DNA from 2 places in the Flavobacterium humidisoli genome. Region 2 is predicted to be linked to the other one. Evidence: riboswitches for the same ligand, from Rfam matches in the RefSeq annotation. Region 2 holds a riboswitch; the other holds the start of a gene.
The links. Region 2 has a riboswitch for cobalamin ahead of M0M44_RS00475 (TonB-dependent receptor plug domain-containing protein). Riboswitches for the same ligand answer to the same signal wherever they lie in the genome.
Positions count from the first base shown of each region.

Region 1: another riboswitch for cobalamin. It lies ahead of M0M44_RS15850 (TonB-dependent receptor); the one in region 2 lies ahead of M0M44_RS00475 (TonB-dependent receptor plug domain-containing protein).

Region 1 is NZ_CP096829.1:3,687,502-3,697,880, forward strand. Features, by position in the region: gene M0M44_RS15835 (GNAT family N-acetyltransferase) at 1-348, opposite strand, end outside; gene M0M44_RS15840 (hypothetical protein) at 474-1,067, opposite strand; gene M0M44_RS15845 (YybH family protein) at 1,397-2,308, shown strand; cobalamin riboswitch at 2,356-2,558, shown strand; gene M0M44_RS15850 (TonB-dependent receptor) at 2,674-4,722, shown strand; gene M0M44_RS15855 (YncE family protein) at 4,719-5,864, shown strand; gene M0M44_RS15860 (cell surface protein) at 5,868-7,064, shown strand; gene M0M44_RS15865 (DUF5074 domain-containing protein) at 7,090-9,369, shown strand; gene M0M44_RS15870 (NAD(P)H-binding protein) at 9,655-10,293, shown strand.
Region 2 is NZ_CP096829.1:85,574-95,952, reverse strand. Features, by position in the region: gene M0M44_RS00490 (RNA polymerase sigma factor) at 1-258, opposite strand, end outside; gene M0M44_RS00485 (S41 family peptidase) at 426-1,886, shown strand; gene M0M44_RS00480 (YncE family protein) at 1,972-3,009, opposite strand; gene M0M44_RS00475 (TonB-dependent receptor plug domain-containing protein) at 3,013-4,866, opposite strand; cobalamin riboswitch at 4,894-5,102, opposite strand; gene cobC (alpha-ribazole phosphatase) at 5,168-5,701, opposite strand; gene M0M44_RS00465 (adenosylcobinamide-GDP ribazoletransferase) at 5,686-6,483, opposite strand; gene cobT (nicotinate-nucleotide--dimethylbenzimidazole phosphoribosyltransferase) at 6,664-8,343, opposite strand; gene cobU (bifunctional adenosylcobinamide kinase/adenosylcobinamide-phosphate guanylyltransferase) at 8,503-9,009, opposite strand; gene M0M44_RS00450 (C1orf53 family protein) at 9,096-9,458, opposite strand; gene M0M44_RS00445 (ABC transporter substrate-binding protein) at 9,553-10,379, shown strand, end outside.

The sequences.
Region 1 (10,379 bases), 2.0 Mb from region 2:
TCCTAAATATAAGTCTTTAATTCCTTTTTCTTTGCTGTACGCAATTAGTTGCTCTAATAATTGTTGAGCGATTTGGAATTCTTTACCTCTATATTCTTTCTTCACGAACATTTTTCTGATGGCTCCAGCTTCAGAATTGAATTTTACCAAAGCAATTGTGCCAACCAATTTCTCGTCTATAAAAGCACCCAGAAAAATCCCGCCTGGTTTATAGTAAAAGTTCTCAATGTCCAATAAATCAGGCTGATCTTCTAAAGTGACAGGAACATTAAATTCTTTTTGCTGAATGTGTAAAATCAAATCTACGATTTCATTTTCGTACTTATTTTGTATAGGCTGAATTTGCATTTGTATGGTAAATTAAATATCTGTACAAAACTACGTAGTTAACTACACATATGCAACAAAAAAACTGCTGAAACCAGCAGTTTTAAATGTTTTTTATGATTTCAAACGATTTTTGTTAGAAAGTTTTATTCTTTAACTAATACAATAACAGCTTTGTATCCCGTACCAACATTCCATTCGCTTGACGAAATAACTTGGCCTTTATCGTCATAAACTTTAAATTCGGCTGTATTTGGAGAAGCAAAACCTTCGTTTAAAGCCTCAATGTCAATTTTGTTGATTCCTTTTACTAAGTTGATCTTAACACTTTTAAAATCGCCATTTAAGAAAACTTCAGGCTCAATTACTTGATCATTTAAATATACTTTTACTTTATCGCCGTCTACAAAAGCAGCATCACGATACATAATGGTCGAAGTAACGGCTGTTGTATTGAAATTACCTAAAAACTGATTTCTTCTATAAAATATTCCTTCAACATTTGCTTCTGGCTTATAAAGATTAGTGTTTTTAAATAACTCGTCAGGATTAACCTGAAGCGGTGCAGGTTTCTCAATAGGCGCTGGCGGGTTTTCTTTTGGAGCTTCTTCTTTTGGAGGGATAACTTCTTTTACAGGAGATTTTTTTGCTGGAATCGATTTGAATTTATTATCAAGTTCCTGAGCAAAACTGTGCAATGAAAAGGAAGCAAAGGCAATTATCAAAAATATTTTTTTCATGTTTTTATACTATTAATCTTGAGTGGTATTGATTTAAAAAATTAGATGCATCATAATCTTTTATATATAAACATTTTATGAAACCAAATATTGTCTTGTTATGAATTATTTGTCGAAAAATTAACTTCTTTGTAAGCAAAATTTAAGTGTTTTCTGCTGCAACTGAATTATCTCTATATTCTCGTGAAGTTTTTAAGATTCTTTCTTATATAATGGAATGAAAAATATTCTCAACGATTGATTTAAAATCCTGTTTTTATATTTTTTTTATTGTAAAATATTGAATATTAATATTTTGTATATTTATTGTTCAATAAAATATTTCTGGTATGAACAGGTTAAGTTTTATCTTTTTCCTTTTTGCATCCGTTGGTTTTGCTCAGGAAAACAGCACAAATTCGAGTATTAAAAAGCAGATTGAAGATTATAATGTCTCGTTTGCAATTGCTTTTACAAAAGGAAATCAAGACGATTTAGCAAAAGCTTATACAGATCAAACCCTATTTATGCCCGAGCATAGCAGACAGCGAGTGGGCAGAAAAGCGATTAGGGACTTTTACAAACAATGGTTGAAACAGGCAAAAGTTACTTCATATCAAAAAACAATTTTAGAGTTACAGGATTTTGGAAACTATGTTTTAGAAATTGGAACTTTTAAGGAAGATTTAAATCTAAATGAGCAGAAAGCGTTTTCTTATATTGGAAAATATTCCGTTTTATGGAAAAAGCCTTCAAAAAAAAGTGTCCCTCCAACAATTGCTGCAGAAATCTGGGGTTCTTCAAGTTATTTTGATGATAAAAATATTCCAGATATAAACGATATTGAAATTCCAAAGACTAAAAAATATATGCCGACTGACAAATTAACTTTGGAGGTAAAAGAAAGAAATAAAGCCATTAAAGAGATGGTTCAGAATAGGCAAGGAGCAGAGCATGCCAAAATGTTTATGCCAGATGCGATGTATTTAACATATTATACTCCGATTCTTTCGGGTGAAAAAGAAATTACGGATTATTTTACAGCGCATGAAAAACCTGGCACACTACATATCGAACAAATTTCGATTGAAACTTCAAATATTATTTATGCACAAAAAGCCATTGTAGAATTTGGTTTCTACAGCGTTGATTGGCGCGATGGAGAAAACAGTGGTAATGTAAAAGGAAAAAGCATAAATGTCTGGAAAAAAGGCAGTAATGGAGAGTTGCTGCTTTTTCGCCAAATAGTAAATCATGATTAAAAATTAAAAAACAGACAGGTAACTTGCAGACACCATACCTGAGTTATATCTTTGTGGCTGATTTTGGTCTGTTTTTTCAATTCAGAAAAAACAGTTAAAAGGGAATCAGGTGCAAATCCTGAACAGACCCGCTACTGTAAGTTCTATTTGAGTCTTTAAACATTACTAATGCCATTGTTCGTTGTTTCGGATGAGAAGGCCGTTTAAAGATGGAATAAGTCAGGAGACCTGCCACGATCACATAGTTTAAAACTTTCGTGGTATGAAGTTGATGACAAGATAATGACCTGCTATTTAGGATAGTTGGCCTATTTCTATGTTTTTATAATTACTGCATCACGTAAAGTTTATTTAATAAAATCGTGATGTATAATTTGAAGAAAACTTTATTTTCTATTTTTTTAGTACTTGTTCCTTTTTTGCTTCATTCTCAAGCAGTGACTGATAGTTCACGGGTTTTAAAAGAAGTGGTTTTAAAAGGAAAACCATATCAGGAAGTGATTCCCGTACAAAGTCTTTTGGGCGTTCTGCTCGAGAATTTGGCGACTCACAATGTCGCAGATGCGCTTCGTTATTTTGCAGGAACCCAAATTAAAGATTATGGCGGAGTTGGCGGACTTAAAACGGTTGACGTTCGTAATATGGGAACGCATCATGTTGGTGTTTTTTACGACGGAATTCAGCTTGGAAATGCGCAAAATGGCGTAACCAATCTAGGAAAATATTCGCTTGACGACATGGAATCTTTGACGATGTATAACGGTCAGAAAAGTGAAATTTTTCAGTCGGCTAAAGATTTTGCTTCTGCTTCTGCGATTTATTTGCGAACCAAACGACCTGCTTTTTCGGGCAATAAGAAAACAAATCTTCTGGTTCGTTACAAAACAATGTCTATTGATTATCATGATCCTTCTTTTAGATGGGAACAAAAACTGAGCGATAAAGTCAGCTTGAGTGTAAGCTCAGAATACATCAAATCAAACGGGCAGTATAAATTTAGGTATAAAAGAAAAAATCAAGACGGTAGCATTGCATACGATACCACAGCAACGCGATGGAACAGCGATATTGAAGCCTTTCGATTTGAATCGGGTTTGTTCGGAAAAATAAATAAAGGAACTTGGGACGCCAAAGTGTATTATTACGATTCTGAAAGAGGCGCTCCTGGTGCCATTGTAGAAAATAAGTTTCGAGATGGTTTTCGTCAATTTGACAAGAATTTTTTCTCTCAAGCTTCCTTAATGAAAGACGTTTCTGAAAAGTATAAATTTCAGCTAAAAGGCAAATTTGCTTATGATTACACCCATTATATTGCACGAGATACTACCAATGTTTTAGGAGAAACGGTAACGGAAGGCGTGCAATCTAATGATAGCTATTATCAGCAAGAAGCCTATTTTTCTGCGGTCAATATGTACAGCATTTTACCCACTTGGGATGTTTCGCTATCAACCGATTTTCAATACAATAAGCTAAATGCAACTAGAAGAGGCATTCAGACACAATTTTCTTTTCCGCACCGTTATACTGCACTAGTTTCTCTTGCGACTTCTTATCGATATGAAGGTTTTAAAATTTTAGGAAATGTACTCGCAACTCGCGTTATCGAAGAAGTGAAGTACAATGCCAAAGCACCCAACAAAACCGAATTTACTCCCGCTATATTTCTAGGTTATACGCCGTTTAAGAAATACGATTTCAATTTAAGAGCTTTCGCTAAACGAATTTTCAGAATGCCAACTTTCAATGATCTGTATTATACAATGATAGGTTCGAGCACTTTGAGGCCAGAATATATGAATCAGTACGATGTTGGTTTTACGTATAATTTCCCCGTAAGGGAAAGCTTTTTTGATAAATTTTCTTTTCAGGCAGATGCTTATTATACCAATACAAAAGATAAAATTATTGCTGCTCCAACAGGAAATCTGTTCCGTTGGATGATGACCAATATCGGGCAGGTAAAAGGAAAAGGAATCGAAACGGTGCTGAATATGGTAACTCATATTGAGAAAGTAAATCTAACTGCAAACTTGACTTATACGTATTCTCAAAGTCAGGATTTTACAAAGTTTGTTGGTTTAGAGATGTCTTCTTATGGAGATCAAATTCCGTATACGCCTTGGCACAGCGGATCTGGAATTTTGAATGCTGGTTATGAATCTTGGAATTTTAATTACAGTTTTATTTATGTCGGAAAACGCTACAACGGAAATGTCAATAACATTAAAGTAAATGAAGTTCAGCCTTGGTATACACACGATTTGGCGGTTCAAAAATCTTTCACATTCAAGAATTACAAATTGAACGGAACGATAGAAGTCAACAATGCTTTCAACCAGCAGTATGAAGTGATTTACAATTATCCGATGCCAGGAAGAACATTCAAGTTTATAATCAGTTTTGAGTTATGAAAAAGAGCATTTTAAAAATAGTATTCAGTTTAAGTATTGCCGTTTTTTTAGTTTCCTGCAGAGAAGACGAAACCATATTTCTTTCTTCGGATGTGAGTGTTGCTGCGCCAAGAAGCGATGGCAATATTGAAGGCTTTTATCTTCTAAACGAAGGAAATATGGGAATGAACCGTGCGAGTTTGGATGTTTTTAACTACAGAACAGGAAATTACACTACAGATGTATATTCAGAACGAAATCCTTCGGTTGTAAAAGAATTGGGAGATGTTGGAAATGACATTAAAATCTACGGAAATAAAGTTTATGCGGTCATTAATTGTTCTAACAAAGTGGAAGTTTTAGAAAAATGGACGGCAAAACGCATCAAAAAAATAGACATTCCAAATTGCCGTTATGTTGCTTTTTATAAGGGCAAAGCGTATGTGAGTTCGTACTCTGGGCCTGTTGCCATAAATCCGAATGCCGAAATTGGTTTTGTGGCTGAAATTGACACCACTTCATTAGAAATAAAAAGAAAAGTAACGGTTGGTTATCAGCCCGAACAAATGGTCGTTCATAACGGAAAATTGTATGTGGCCAATTCTGGCGGTTATAGAGTTCCAAATTATGACAGAACGGTTTCTGTAATTGATCTGGAAACGTTTACAGAGATTAAAAAAATCGATGTTGGAATCAATTTATACAGCATGCAGATTGACAGTCGCGGCGATATTTATGTGAGTTCGCGAGGCGATTATTACAACACACCGTCCAATCTTTTTATTATTGATACGCAGACAGATGAAAAGAAAATGCAACTCGATATCCCGGTTTCTGGAACTTGTCTCGTTAACGATTTATTGTATTACTATAGTGTTTCTTGGAGTTATCTAACGGGAACAAATAAAGTGAGTTACGGAATTTTAGATACCAAAACTAAAAAAGTAATTACAAACCAAATTATTACAGACGGAACCGACAAGCAAATCATGATTCCGTATGGTCTTCAAGTCAATCCAGAAACCAAAGAAATCTACATTACCGACGCTCAAAACTATGTAGTAACGGGTTATATCTACTGTTTTACGCCCGATGGAAAATTAAAATGGAAAACAACCGCTGGAAATATTCCCGCTCATATTGCTTTTATAACTAAAAATTAAAAAATGTTGAACAAAAAACTTTTCAAAATCGCTTTGTTTTCAATTCTCTTTTTGGGATTTGTTGCCTGCGATAAAGACAATGAAGAAGATTTGCTTCCTGCAGAAATTCTGAAAGAATCGTATACAATTGACCGCTTTAAAGTGCTGAATATTGCAACAGCTCTTCCAATTACTGCAAAATTGACTTGGAGTATCAATGATTCTATTATTTCAGAAAATGCAGATTTAGATTTTATTAGCCCTTTTCAAAAAAATTATCCGCTGACTTTAAAAGTAGAAATTAATGGAGAATCAAAAATTTACACTTCTTCAATTAATGTGATAAAAGAAACTGGAACTTACAGCAGATATATTTCTAATGTGCTTGATTTTCGTCCTGCAGTTGGTCAGTTTACTAATGAAATTCCGCAATATGTAACGGGAAATACAGAGGCCAACATTATTGCTGCTGCGAAAAAAGCAATTGTTGGTTCAAATACGTCTATGATTTCGCTTGGCGGTTTTGGCGGTTATGTAGTTTTTGGTTTCGATCATACTATTCCGAATAGGGATGGTCGTGATTTTAAGATTTTAGGAAATGCTTTTTGGGGAAATGAAGCCAATGAAGCACGCGCAGGATCTTGCGAGCCAGGTATTATTATGGTGGCTTATGACAAAAATAAAAACGGCAAACCAGATGACGACGAATGGTATGAAATTGCTGGAAGCGAATACTTTAAAAGCACTACAATAAAAAACTACGAGATCACTTATTTTAAACCAGATGTTAATAAGGAACCTATGACAGGAAATGAATTTTGGCAATTTGATACAGAATATATTAAATGGCAGGACAATGCTGGGCAATCGGGTTATAAAGTACAAAACGTATTTCATAACCAAAGTTATTATCCGCTTTGGATTGCCGATGCTTCTTATACTTTGAAAGGAACCAAAATAGCAGATAATTTCTACGATCAAAGTGGTGAAGGTTCGTATTGGGTCGGCAAATCTTTTGAATTTGGTTACGCTGATAATGCACCCAATAACGATGAAGCTTCAAATATTGACATTTCTTGGGCAGTAGATAAAAACGGAAAATATGTCAAACTTCCAGGAATTGATTTCGTAAAAGTTTACACGGCAATTAATCAGGAAGCAGGCTGGCTTGGAGAAGTTTCTACAGAAGTTTCAGGCGCTTACGATTTACATCTTAATTAACACAACATTTAAAAATTAATAAATTATGAGGAAAAATTACTTTATAGTAATCCTGTTATTTTTTGCATTTCTAACCAATGCGCAAATAACAATTCAAGGCGTTCCTAGAAATGATGTTAAATCAAAAACAGTAACGCAAAAGCAAGTAACGGCAAAAAGCGCCAATTCGACCACTTTTTCAGATATTCAATTTTGGGTTGGAAGTGGAGTTAATCAGGCTGCATTTGTGGTGCAGTGGAATGACGGTAAAACTTCTGATGCCTTAGTTTGGGGTTTTAAATGGGACGGAACTGCAACAGGAGAAGACATGATTAAAGCTATTGCAAAAGCTGATCCACGTTTCTTTGCTTTACTCAGACAAGGTACTCAGTATGGATCTGCAATTGGCGGATTTGGTTTCGATTTGAACGGAACGGGCACAAACGGACTTTATAAAGATGGAAATAAAATGTATCCATATTATCCTTTCGATGGTCTTATTAATACTAGCGAATACGATTTTGATTCTTATACGGGCATTGATGCCGATGATCACTGGCAGTCAGGATGGATGGTAGGATATTGGTCATACTGGGTTAAAGATCCTGTAGATGAAGGTTATAATTATTCTGGTGTTGGAGCTTCTACTCGCGAATTGCAGAATGGTTCTTGGGATGTCTGGAATTTTAATCCAAATATGGAAATGTTTGATATTGCAACGACTTTTACTCCAGTTGCTCCTTATTCTAAAACAATAGATTTTAGCAAAGGCTATTTTATTGTAAATGAAGATTGGTTTGGGCACGTTAACGGATCTGTAAATTTTGTTGATAATAACGGAAACATTAATTATCGGGTTTATAGTGAAGCCAATAACAACAATTCTTTTGGCGCAACTACGCAATATGGAACTATTTACGGAGATAAATTTTACTTTGTCTCTAAACAGGCTAAAGATGGTGGAGATACACAATATATTGCTGGCGGAAGATTGGTTGTTGCCGATGCTTTAACGATGAAAAAAATAGCTTCGTTTGATGATATTGGAGGAGGAGACGGTCGCTCTTTTATTGGTGTTGATGAGAAAACGGGTTACATAGGCGCTTCTAATGGTATTTTTCTGTTTGATATTGCTAATATGAAAGTTGGGAGCATGGTACCAGGAACAGGAGGAGGAAGTCAGTATTTAGGACAAATCGGAAATATGATTCGTACTTCGCAATATGTTTTTGCTGTAAAACAGAGTACAGGAATTTTGGTTATTGATCCTAAAACGAATACTGTTGTAAAAACTATTGCAGGTGCATTCCATTCGGTTACACAGGCCAAAGACGGAAGCGTTTGGGGAATTCAGAATCAGAAATTGCTAAATATTGACACACTGACTTTTACAACAACAGAATACCCGATTCCAACCACTAAATATTTAGGTTCTTGGGGAGCTTGGAATGCAGGAAGTTTTACTTACAGCAACAAAGAGAATGCTTTGTATTGGAATAATAACGTAAGTAGTTATGTGTCTGGAGCTCAAATTGTAAGGTTTGATATTGCAACAAAAACATTCAATGAAAATTTCGCTACACTTCCTGGACAAACAGGAACGTACAAGCAGATTGTATATGGTGCAGGATTGCGTATTGATCCAGTTTCAGGAAACTTAATTGTGAACACAACAGAAAGCGGATTTGGAGCGCATTATCAGAAAAACTGGGTTCATACTTACAATAATACAGGACAGTTAATTGATACTAAAACTCTAAACGATTATTATTGGTTTCCTGCAATGACTGTATTTCCTGATAATGCTTCGCCAGTTTTAAACTCCATTTTGCCTTCGCAAGTTTCAGTGGTAAATCCGATAATTATCGATTTGAAAACGGTGGTTTCAGATGAAGACAATATTTCGGCAGCAATTGTAAAAACAATAAAATCAAACAGTGATGAAAATATTGTTTTAGCAGCAATTAATGCCAATGAAGAATTGGTTTTAACGCCGAAGAATAATGGAACTGCAACTGTTGTAATTAGTTTTAATTCTAATGGAAAAGTAGTTGAAAAATCGATTTTAGTTAATACATCGACTTTAGGAAGAGATGAATTCACAAAAGTGCAATTGTCTATTTATCCAAATCCAGTTTCAGATTATCTGAATATCAGTAGTGAAGATGAAGTTACTGATGTTGTAATTTATGATGTGAATGGAAGAACCATTAATACTAGAATTAATAACAATCAAATAGATGTAAGTAATTTTGCCCCAGGTTTTTATATTATCAATATTTCAACTGAAAAAGCGAAGTATACACAGAAATTTATTAAAAGATAAAATTTAAAATTTTAACAATTGAGGCTGTCACCAAAGTGACAGCTTTTTTTTGTAATATTCCTTATCAACAACATATTTATAGCAAAGAAGTATAACCAATGGTTGAAACCATTGGAAAGTAAAGTAACACCGAGCATAATACGTTTCTATTTTAATGCTTCGGAGAAGCAAAATAGTTATAGCAAATAGAATTACCAGAGAAAAACGTTCCAGAGGAGCGAAACATCGGTAGGAATAATATATCGGTTGTAATCATTATATTTACAATACAAAATTCCGAACATTATGAAAGCATTGGTAATTGGAGCCACGGGCGCGACAGGAAAAGAGTTGGTTAATCTGCTTTTAGAAAGTACTGATTATTCAGAAGTTTCAATTTTTGTGCGACGTCCAACAGGAAAATCACATTCAAAGTTGACAGAACACGTTGTTGATTTTTCAGATATAAATTCGTTTCAGGAATTAATTGCGGGCGATGTTCTTTTTTCTTGCCTCGGAACAACTTTAAAAGATGCGGGCTCAAAAGAAAAACAATGGAAAATCGATTATGATATTCCGGCTGAATTTGCTTCTGCCGCAAAACAAAACCATGTAAATTCTTTGGTCTTGGTTTCCTCTTATGGAGCTTCGGCAAAAAGCAACGTATATTATTCGATGATGAAAGGAAAACTAGAAGATTATCTACAGGAGCTTCATTTTCCGCAATACATCATTTTCAGACCTGGACCTTTAATTCGAGAAAATACAGATCGCTTAGGAGAAAAGATTTCAGTAAAAGTTATAAAATTCTTCAACGCTATCGGACTTTTTAAAAACCTGAAGCCAATTACAACCGCATTTTTAGCTCAAAAATTAGTAAAAGCACCAAAAGTACTTTCATCTGGAAATACGACACTTGAGCTTAATAGAATTATTGGTTTATAAGTGAAAAGTGAAAAGTGAAATGTAAGATGTGAAAGTAATGCTTTATATTTTACTTTTCACATCTTACACTTAACAATTAGCAAAAC
Region 2 (10,379 bases):
AAAGTTGTTGTGAACAATTTGCAGATTGCTAGCTCTTTTAGATTTTAGCTGATCGAGACAATAATTTTTGGTCATGGTCATTGCCAATGCTTCTACGCTATTATAGCTTTGCAGATTGTCTTTTTTGTTCCATAATTTCACCATTACTTCCTGAGTTGCATCTTCTGCTTCTTCAGTGCTAGTAAGCAATCTTTTTGCCAGACGAAAAACTTTGTCTTTAAAAGGATTTATTAATTCTATAAATACAACTTGGTTCATTAATCTGATGGTTAATCGTTAGCTTATATATTCAAGACGAGACACAATTATATTTGTTACAGCAAAAAAGAAAAAAAATTATGTAAAAAAAATACTGCTTTAAGGATAAAGCTAAAACTAAAGATACTACTTTTACGTTTATTCAGAATATAGATAACCTACACGATATGAAAACAAATTTAAAGAGCATTCTTCTTCTCTTTTTATTCGCATTTTCTTTACAGTCTTGTGAAGATCAGGATGATGTTGCAGCTCCAGCAGACTTACAGATTAATAATTTTATTTGGAGAGGATTGAATGAGGTCTACTTATGGCAGGCCGATGTACCCAATCTAGCTGATGGCCGTAATTTGCAGCCAGATTTTAATCAGTTTTTAAGAGGATATTCTCATCCAGAGGATTTGTTTGAAGATTTATTGAACAAACCAGAAAGTAAATATCCAAACGGCGATGCCATTGACCGTTTCAGTTGGATTGTTGAAGATTATACTGTTTTAGAACAGGAGTTAAGCGGTGTTACCAAAAATAATGGCGTCGACTTTAGATTGAGTCGCGTAACGTCAGGATCGAATGATGTAGTAGGTTTTGTACGATATATTATTCCAAATTCTGATGCTTCTACTAAAGCAATTAAGCGTGGTGACTTATTTACGAGTGTAAATGGTGTGAAACTTACGGTTTCAAATTATCAAGAACTATTATTGAATAAGGATAGTTATACGCTAAACTTGGCGGATTATAATGGAAGCAGTTATGTTTTGAATGGAAAATCGGTTGACTTGACAAAAACTGTTTTAGAAGAAAATCCTATTTTAATCAGTAAAGTAATTCCTTCTGGAAGCCATAAAATTGGTTATTTAATGTATAATGGTTTTTATCCTGGATATGACGATAAATTAAATCAGGTTTTTGGCGAATTCAAATCGCAAGGAATAACAGACTTAGTTTTAGATCTTCGATATAATGGAGGAGGATCTGTTACATCTTCTATTAGACTTTCTAGTATGATTACAGGACAGTTTGACAATCAGATTTTTGCTAAAACGCAGTTTAATACAAAGTGGATGAAAGATATGACTGCTGATGATTTAGAAAGTTTGAATTACAGATTTGTAAATAATATTGATGGAAAAGCGCTAAATAGCTTAAACTTAAATACGGTTTATATTATTACAACAGCTAGTACAGCATCTGCCAGTGAATTGGTTGTTAATGGATTAACACCTTATATTAATGTAGTTCAGATTGGAGAAACTACGACAGGTAAGAATGTTGGTTCGTATACGATTTATGATTCAGAAACTTTGTTTACTAAAAAAGGAATTAATCCAAATCATAAATATGCAATGCAACCTTTAGTTTTTAAAATTTCAAATTCTGCAGGTTTTGGAGATTATACTCAAGGTTTGCAACCTACTTATGTGCAAAGAGAATATTTGGATACCTATGGTGTTTTAGGAGAAACGTCTGAACCTTTGCTTAATTTGGCTATTTCAAAAATTACAGGTTCTTCTGCTAGAAGAGTTCTAAACGATTCTGAACCAGAGCATCCTTATTTGACAGATTCAAAAATTATAAACGGATTAAGACACGGAATGTATTTTCAAAATCCACCAAAGAGTTTTTAAAATAATCCACGTAATAAATAGGAAAGGCTTTCATCACTGAAAGCCTTTTCCATAAAAAAACAAAAACTAATTCTAATGGTAAAAATTAATCGTTAAAGTAGAATCCGTTTGGACCTACACCAACAGTTAATTCTTTTAATAAACTTCCGCTGAAGTTATAAATATAAGCTTTGCTATCTTCTTTAAAGTTTCCGCCATCTGCAAGGAAAACACGGTTGTCTTTTACTGCAAAACCGTAAAGGTAACCAAGATCTGAAGTAGCTGTAAAAAGCGGACTAGTAGCAGCAGCTGTTGCTGATGTAGTAATTGAGTAAACAGAATTTGCAACTGTATAATATACTTTGTTGTCTTCAATATCTAAAAATCCAGCTACTCCTTGAGATTCCGGAATTTCAATTTTAGAAACAGATTTGTCAGAGATTTTTACTTTTAAAATTACACTGCTTGCTGTATAAGAAGGCTGTAAGATAAAAAGGCTTCCGTTTTCTTCTTCAATAGAATCTGAACCGTAACCAATGGTTATTGGAGCTTCTAAAGTTTTTGAAGCGATGTTATAAATAGAAAGTTTATCAGTTCCCAAAGGATCTGTGATGTATAATTTTCCGCCTTCTTCTATAATTCTATTTCCAGTTGTGTTTAATGCAATTTTAGATTCAACAACGTTTGTAGCCAAATTAATTACCGCAATGTAATCGTCTGTACTTCCTGTTTCAGCGCTGTATGAATTTGCATTTGTTACGTAAGCTTTTCCGTCTTTTATCACTCCATATCTAGGATTAACCAAGCCACTGTCAACTTTTGCAATTAATTTGAAAGTATAACGGTTTACGATGTTTATTACATTTGAACCTCCTGCAATAATATATGCTTTGTCTCCTTCGAAAAAGATATTCTGAACAAATTTTCCAAGTACATCAGATCCATTTTCGGCTTTGTAAGCATCTTTTGTAAATATGCTAAAATCATTACTAGAGAATGAAACAGTTCCTGCATCTGAGCTTCCTTCATTTAAAATGAAAAAACCATTGTCGTAAGCACCTTTTGGGGCATCGTCATCATCACTTGAACAAGAAGCGAATAACGAAATACTTAACGCTATTAAAAGTAATTTACTAAACTTCATATATTAAAATTTTAAGGTTATATACATATTGAAATTGCGACCTGGCATTGGTCTGTTTTCCAGACTTTCGTAATCTTTATTAAAAAGATTTAAAACTTGAAAACCTACTTTGAAAGAATCTAAAAATTTAAGATCATAATCGATTCCGATATTTGAAATCGTATAATCGTTAATAATTTCGTCAGGATTATTATCGGCTCTCGTGTAAACAAATCCGTTATAAAGAATTTGATAATAAGCACTTAATTTATTTCTAGAATAGGAGACAGATCCTGTAGCTTTATTAAACGGCACAAAAAACAATTGATTTTTAGTTTTTTCATCTTGCGAAACCGTATAAGCATAAGTAGCATTTGCTGCGAAACTGTTTTTGCCATAACTTTTTTTCCAAGCCAGCATAGTTTCTGTTCCGTAACTGTTTACTTTATCTTGATTCTGAGGGGTCCAAATGCCATTTGCTCCAGGAACCCATTGCAGCATGTCGGTAATTTTCATGTAGTAGAAATTCTGTGTCCAAGACCAATTTTTGAATGTAAAAACGTTGCCAATTTCCCCTTGGTAAGAGTTTTCAGGTTTTAAATTAGGATTTCCTCCTTGGTCCCAATACAAATCATTGTAGGTCGGAATTCTAAAATTTCGTGATACATTAAGTTTTAAATTGTACCAATCATTGAATTTATAAGAAGATCCGAGATTGAATAAAACAGGAGATTTATAGTTATCCGTAAACTCTTTTCTAACCCCGAGTTCGTTTTTCCAATTGTCTCCAATATCTTGTCTAACCAATAAAGAAGCAGAGCTTATTTCGCGAATATGACTTCCAAAACTGGTTCCGTAACCATTTGTTCTGCTATAATCTACAATTCCGTTAAGATGTGTAGATTTGAATACATGATAATCGACATCGAGTTTGGTAATTAAGTTTTCAGTCTTTCCGTATGTATAATTTTTTGAAGAATTATCTTCAAAGTATTGATAGTTTTCGAAAATATAGGCTGTTTTAAAATTGGTTTTAAGCTTTCCGAAACTTCCATCATATTCCAGTAAGTTTCTGTTAAAACCGTTTATGTATTTACTTTTGGTTTCAGACTCTACTATTAAAGAAGTGTTACGGTCGGTGTTTGAACTCTGGCTGTATAGTTTTAAAATATGATTTTGGTTGAATTTATATCCAGCATTAGCGCTTAAGGTAATAATGTCATATTGTCCATTCTGATTCCATCGCTGTTCGCCTCTCCAAGTATATCGATTTAAGTATTTGTAATCGTTAGTCGAGCTATTTTTTGACATTCCAATTTGAGCACTCCATTTTTTGTTAGAAATAGAAGTTTTATAATTAATTCCAATCGTGTTAAAACTGCCGTAATCTAGTCTTAAATTATTCTCAAAACGATTAAAAAATAACAAATCGTTATTTAAGTGCACCGTTCCTCCAACAGCACCGCTTCCGTAAATAACACTTCCGCCACCCGCTTTTACGCTTATCGAATTATAATCGGAACCCGAAATGGTATTAAAATCGGTGCTTCCGTTCATTTGGGAATTGATATTAATTCCGTTCCAGATTACCGCTGTCTGAGAAGAAGTCGTACCTCTAAAAGAAACCGTAGAAAGCATTCCGCGTCCGTATTCTTTAAAATATAAAGTCGAATTAAAGTTTAATAAATCGGTAAGGAGCGCTTCATTTTTATTGATTATAGAATCATTTAGTTTTAAAACAGATTGCGAAACCGAGTAGTTTTTTAAGTTTTTATCTGAAACCAATACTTCTTTTAAACTGGTAATAGAATCGCTCTGCGCCGAAATAATCTGGCACATCACAAAAGAACAAAAAGCAAGAAGTCGTTTTATAGTCATAATTTCTTCGCTCTTTTTCCCGAGAGCTCGATAATTGTTACAAAGGCAGGTCTCCTGGCTTGCGTCTTGCTGTTTACCTTCCCATCACGCAAGGCGTGACAGTGGTGATGTAGTTACAGCAAGCATTCATTTTTTTTGAACTTAGCTTACAGTTGCGGGTACAGCTCAAGTATTTACTTGATTCCCTTTTAATGTGTTTTTAAATCAAAAACACAACCTTAATTTGCTGCAAAGATAAAGTTAAAAATATTGATTATTCAAATTTCTTTTCCATTTGATAGAAAATTATAAATAATTTGCACTAAAAATCGATTTTTATAACTTCTCCGAAATCAACTTTATTATTAAAAGCTTCTTTTAATGGAAGTGAATTCTGATGACACAAAATACTTCTTATAATTCCTGCATGGGCAACAATAACAATTGGCTGATTTATTTTTGAAATTTCATTAACTAAAAAATCACCAACTCTTTCATGTAATTCTACAAAAGATTCTCCATTTGAAACTTTGATATTTACAAAATCTTCCATCCACGGATTGAGTTCTTCAGACGGAATTTCGTTCCAGCTTTTCAATTCCCAATCACCAAAATTCATTTCTTTTAAACGTTCATCTTCGCGATAAGAAATGGTTTTGATGTTATCTTGAATATGTTTTGCTAAAATAACACAGCGCTTAAGTGGGCTAGAAAATATTATTGCTTCAGAAGGAAGTTCAGAAATGATTTTGCCGAAAACTTCATCAAATGGTACTGCAATATCGACGTCTGATTGTCCGTAACAGATTCCTTTTTCGCATACTGTTTCGGTATGACGGACTAGATAAATTTCCATAAAAATAAAATACTAAGGTAAAATACTACTTCGCAAACCTGTTGTGTAGCGCCAAGACAATCTCCTGTATAACCGTCAATCCATTTCTGAAAATATCGGGCTAAAAAATATCGAGTTATAAAAACAGGGATTATGGTCAGGAGAAATCTCCAATCAAAATAAGAGAATACAAGTAACGGAATTAAACCAAAAAAGAATGAGCCAAAAACTTCTTTCCAAGTATATTGTTTTGCAATAGGTTTACTTTTGCTTGAAGCATCTTCACGTGAATATTCGTGCGTAAAAATAATACTGATTGCCGCCAGACGACTCAAAGAATGAGCAGAAATAAATAAGAGAAAAATTTTAAAAACTGCCATCGAATCATAAACTTGAAATAACAAAATAGATTCTGAAAGCAATCTGAATTTTAATAAAAAAAGCAAAACCAATCCGATTGCTCCATAAGCACCAATGGCGCTGTCTTTCATAATCATTAAGATCTTTTCTTTCGTCCAGCCTCCGCCAAAACCATCACAAACATCGGCAAATCCGTCTTCGTGAAAGGCTCCGGTTGTTAATATAGAAGTAATAATTGCCAATATAACAGCTGTTTCTGTATAAAGAAATTGAGCAAATAGAGAATAAGCTATAAAAGAAATACTCCCAACAATCCAACCAATAAATGGGAAATATCTTGTGGCTTTATTTAGATAATCTGGATGATGAGTAATGTTTTTTGGACACGGAATTCTAGTGTAGAACATTAAACAGGTGAAGAAAATATGTAGTTCTTTTTTCATTTAGAGTGGGTTTTCATTTAGTATGTCATTTCAACGAAGTAGAAATCTTCGCAAGTAATTCCATTCTAAAAGAGGCTTAACTTTGTGGAGCTTCTAACGGAGATTTCTCCTTCGTCGAAATGACAAAAATGAGAATAAATCATAATGAAACATAATTATTTTTAGAAATTAAAATAATTACTATTTCCTACTTATCCCCGCGCTTTCAAAACTAGCCATTTCATTTAAAAAAGCTTCAGCCGATTTTAAAATAGGGAAAGCGACAGCACATCCAGTTCCTTCTCCCAGACGTAAATCGAGATTTAAAATAGGTTTTGCTTCTAAGTAATTTAGTAATTCTGAATGTGCTTTTTCAGCAGAGCAATGGCAAAAAACAGCATTTTGTTTGATGTTTGGATTTATTTTAAAAGCAATTAAATACGCAACAGTGCAAATAAAACCGTCAACCAAGATTAGCATTTTATTTTCAAAAGCAGTCAGCATTCCGCCAGCCATCTGAAGAATCTCAAAACCGCCGAAATAGGAAAGCTGTGACATTAATTCGGCTTGACCGGAATAATTGTCTAATGCTTTTTTGAGTAGATTTTGTTTTTGAAGCAGTTTTTCGTTTTCAACTCCAGTTCCTTTTCCGATACATTCTTGAATAGGAAAACCGGTTAAAAGACTCATTAAAATAGAAGCGGTTGATGTGTTTCCAATTCCCATTTCACCAAAACCAATACAGTTTGAACCCGATTTTGCAATATTTTCGACAATCGATTTTCCTTTTTCAAAACACAATTGGACTTCAGATTCACTCATTGCGGGAACATGCAGAAAAGACTGTGTTCCTTTTGCAATTTTTGCATCGATTAATTTTGCATTGGTTGGAAAATCATAATTAACGCCCGAATCTACAATTGACAATTCGATATTATTCTGATTGCAAAAAACATTTATAGCGGCACCGCCATCCAGAAAATTATTGACCATTTGTCGTGTAACATCTTGCGGATAATCACTTACGCCATGATTTGCAATTCCGTGGTCTCCTGCAAAAACGACAATATTTGGTTTTGTAATTTTTGGATTTAAAGTTTCAAAAACCGTTGCCATTTGAAAGGCTAAAGATTCTAACGTTCCTAAAGAACCAACAGGTTTTGTTTTTGAATCTATTTTTTCTTGTAAAAGAGTATTGAAATCGGATTTGTTTTGTATTTCGTTTTCTGATTTCCAATCAAAATCTGGAACATTTATTTGATGAATTTCTTTGATTTCAGTACAGATAGGCGCTTCCGATTTTTGTTTCCAATGCAATTGTTGCAGCATGGGCTGATTGTTGTAATTGGTGGCTGGTTTTCCGATGCAGAAATATCCCAGAGGTTCTATATTTTCGGGTAAATCAAGGATTTTTTTAAACTGATAATAATTGAGAATCGAGACCCAACCCATTCCGTAACCTTGCTCTGTCAGCGAAAGCCAAATGTTTTGCGCAGCACAAACCGAACTGAATTTTACGGCTTCATTACTGCCAATTGTTCCAATTGTAAACTGATTGAGAACCGAACGGTCATAAGCAATAACAAGCCCGATTGGCGCTTCTTCGATTGCTTCGAGTTTTAGTGATCTGTATAGTTCTTTCTGTTCAGGATTGTCGGTTAGTTCTTCGGCTTTTTTATTGTAATCTAAAAAGAGTTTTTTAATAGACGTTTTAACCTCTTCTGACTTAATCAGAAAATATCTAGTAGCATCGGTCAATCCGACAGAAGGCGCCCAATGCCCAGCTTGTAAAGCTTTCTGGATTACTTCGTCTGGAACTTCATCGGTTGTAAAATGTCGTGTGTCTCGTCTGGATTTTAATATATTGTCTAAATTACTCATGTTATAAAATTACAATTTTTAAATTCCAAATTCCAAGCGTTAAGCACCAAAAAAGAAAATTCCAAATTCCAAAACTTGGCTAAGCTTTGGAATTTAGAATTTAAAACTTTGAATTTAGTTCCGATTTATTGGAATTTGGAATTTCTAAGTTGGCATTTTTTACTTGATTTTAACTGGAATTCCAGAAACCATGAGCACAACTTGATCAGAATTAGCGGCGAGAAATTGATTCATCCAGCCTTGAAGTTCAACAAATTTCCTCCCTATGTGAGTTTCTGCATGAACGCCCATTCCGATTTCGTTTGTTACAATAATGATATTGGCATTTTCATGTTTGGCAATGGCCAGAAATTCTTTTTTAGCTTCTTCTAAACTTAGCTCCACATCATTTTTAGTGTCGATAAAAAAATTAGTCAGCCAAAGCGTTACACAATCAATTAAGGCCGTTTTTCCAGAGAAATCAATTTCACTTAAGTATTTTTCTTTTTCAATATTAGTCCAATGTTCGTCTCTTTCCTGCTGATGACGATCAATTCGGTTTTGAAAATCTGCATCCCACTTTCGAGCAGTTGCTACATATAAAGGAGAGTCGGAAAGTTCTAAAGCTAGTTTCTGAGCATACCCGCTTTTTCCGGAACGCTCGCCGCCAGTTATTAAGTAAATCATTTTTATTGGTATAAGTTATGAGTTTTGTTTGGCAATTTATAAATTTAATCGCGAGCTATTCATTCATAACTCATAATTTATAACTCTTAATAAGGGCAATGTCGACAGTTGTTTCCGCAGCAAGTACCTCTTTTTAAGTGAAACCAAGCTTTAAAAACGTAATTGCCATTTTCGATATAATAGTCTATTCCTTCAATTAAATTGTCATTTTTTGGCAGTAGCATAGCCTTATTATTAAGAGCCTTTTTTGGAGTTACGGTTTCGACATAAGCATCAATTTTATCCTCGCAGGCTTCCTTAAAGCACACAGGACAAAGGCAATCGCCTGCGTCGGAAAGATTGAAAATAGGCGGATAATTATTACACCAGCACTTATTTTCGGGTGAAGTGTCTCCGCATGAAAAAGCGGTTTCACAACTGGAGCAGATTTTTGTTTTTGGTACATTCATCAAATAAAAGGCTATTTGTTTAAATTTGTACGAATAAAGGTAAACAAAAAAAATAGAAATTAATTTACCTTTGTGGCTACACAAAACATAAAATATGAAATATTTTTTCCATAAATTACCAGTCGTTTTTGTACTACTTATCCTAATCGGGTGTAAAAAGAATGAAGCGCAAGATGTTGTAAAATCTACTACTGCCAAAGAAAGTATCGAATTTGCTTCTGGACTTTCGATTGTGAAAAACGAAGGCTATTCAATTGTAAATGTGAGCAATCCGTGGCCAAATGCTAAGACGAAATTTACTTACATTTTAAAAGAAAAAGACGTACAAATTCCAGATAGTTTAAATAAATATATTGCTATAAAAGTTCCTCTAGAAAGCGTTGTTGTAACTTCAACTACCAATATTCCTTTTTTAGAAATGTTAGAAGTTGAGAATAAATTGGTCGGATTTCCACATACAGATTACATTTCTTCGGAAAAAACTAGAGCATTAATTGACAAAGGTTCTGTAAAAAACGTTGGACAGAATGAGAAACTGAACATCGAACAATTAATAGAATTGTCCCCAGATTTGATTGTTACGTTTGGTGTAGATAACAATAATCCGATGCTGGATAATCTTAAGAAAAGCGGTTTAAATGTTTTGATTCAAGGTGATTGGATGGAACAATCTCCACTAGGAAAAGCAGAATGGATTAAACTTTATGGCGCTTTATTCGGAAAGGAAGAAAAAGCAAAAGAATTGTTTGATAAAATTGTAGAAAGCTACAATCAGGCGAAAAAATTAGTTAGCGATAAACCAGCAACTTCAAAAGTGCTATACGGTTCTATGTACGAAGATGTTTGGTATGTTGCCAAAGGAAATAGTTGGGTAGCAGAGTTTATGAAAGATGCAAAAGCTAATTATTTATGGGCTGATTT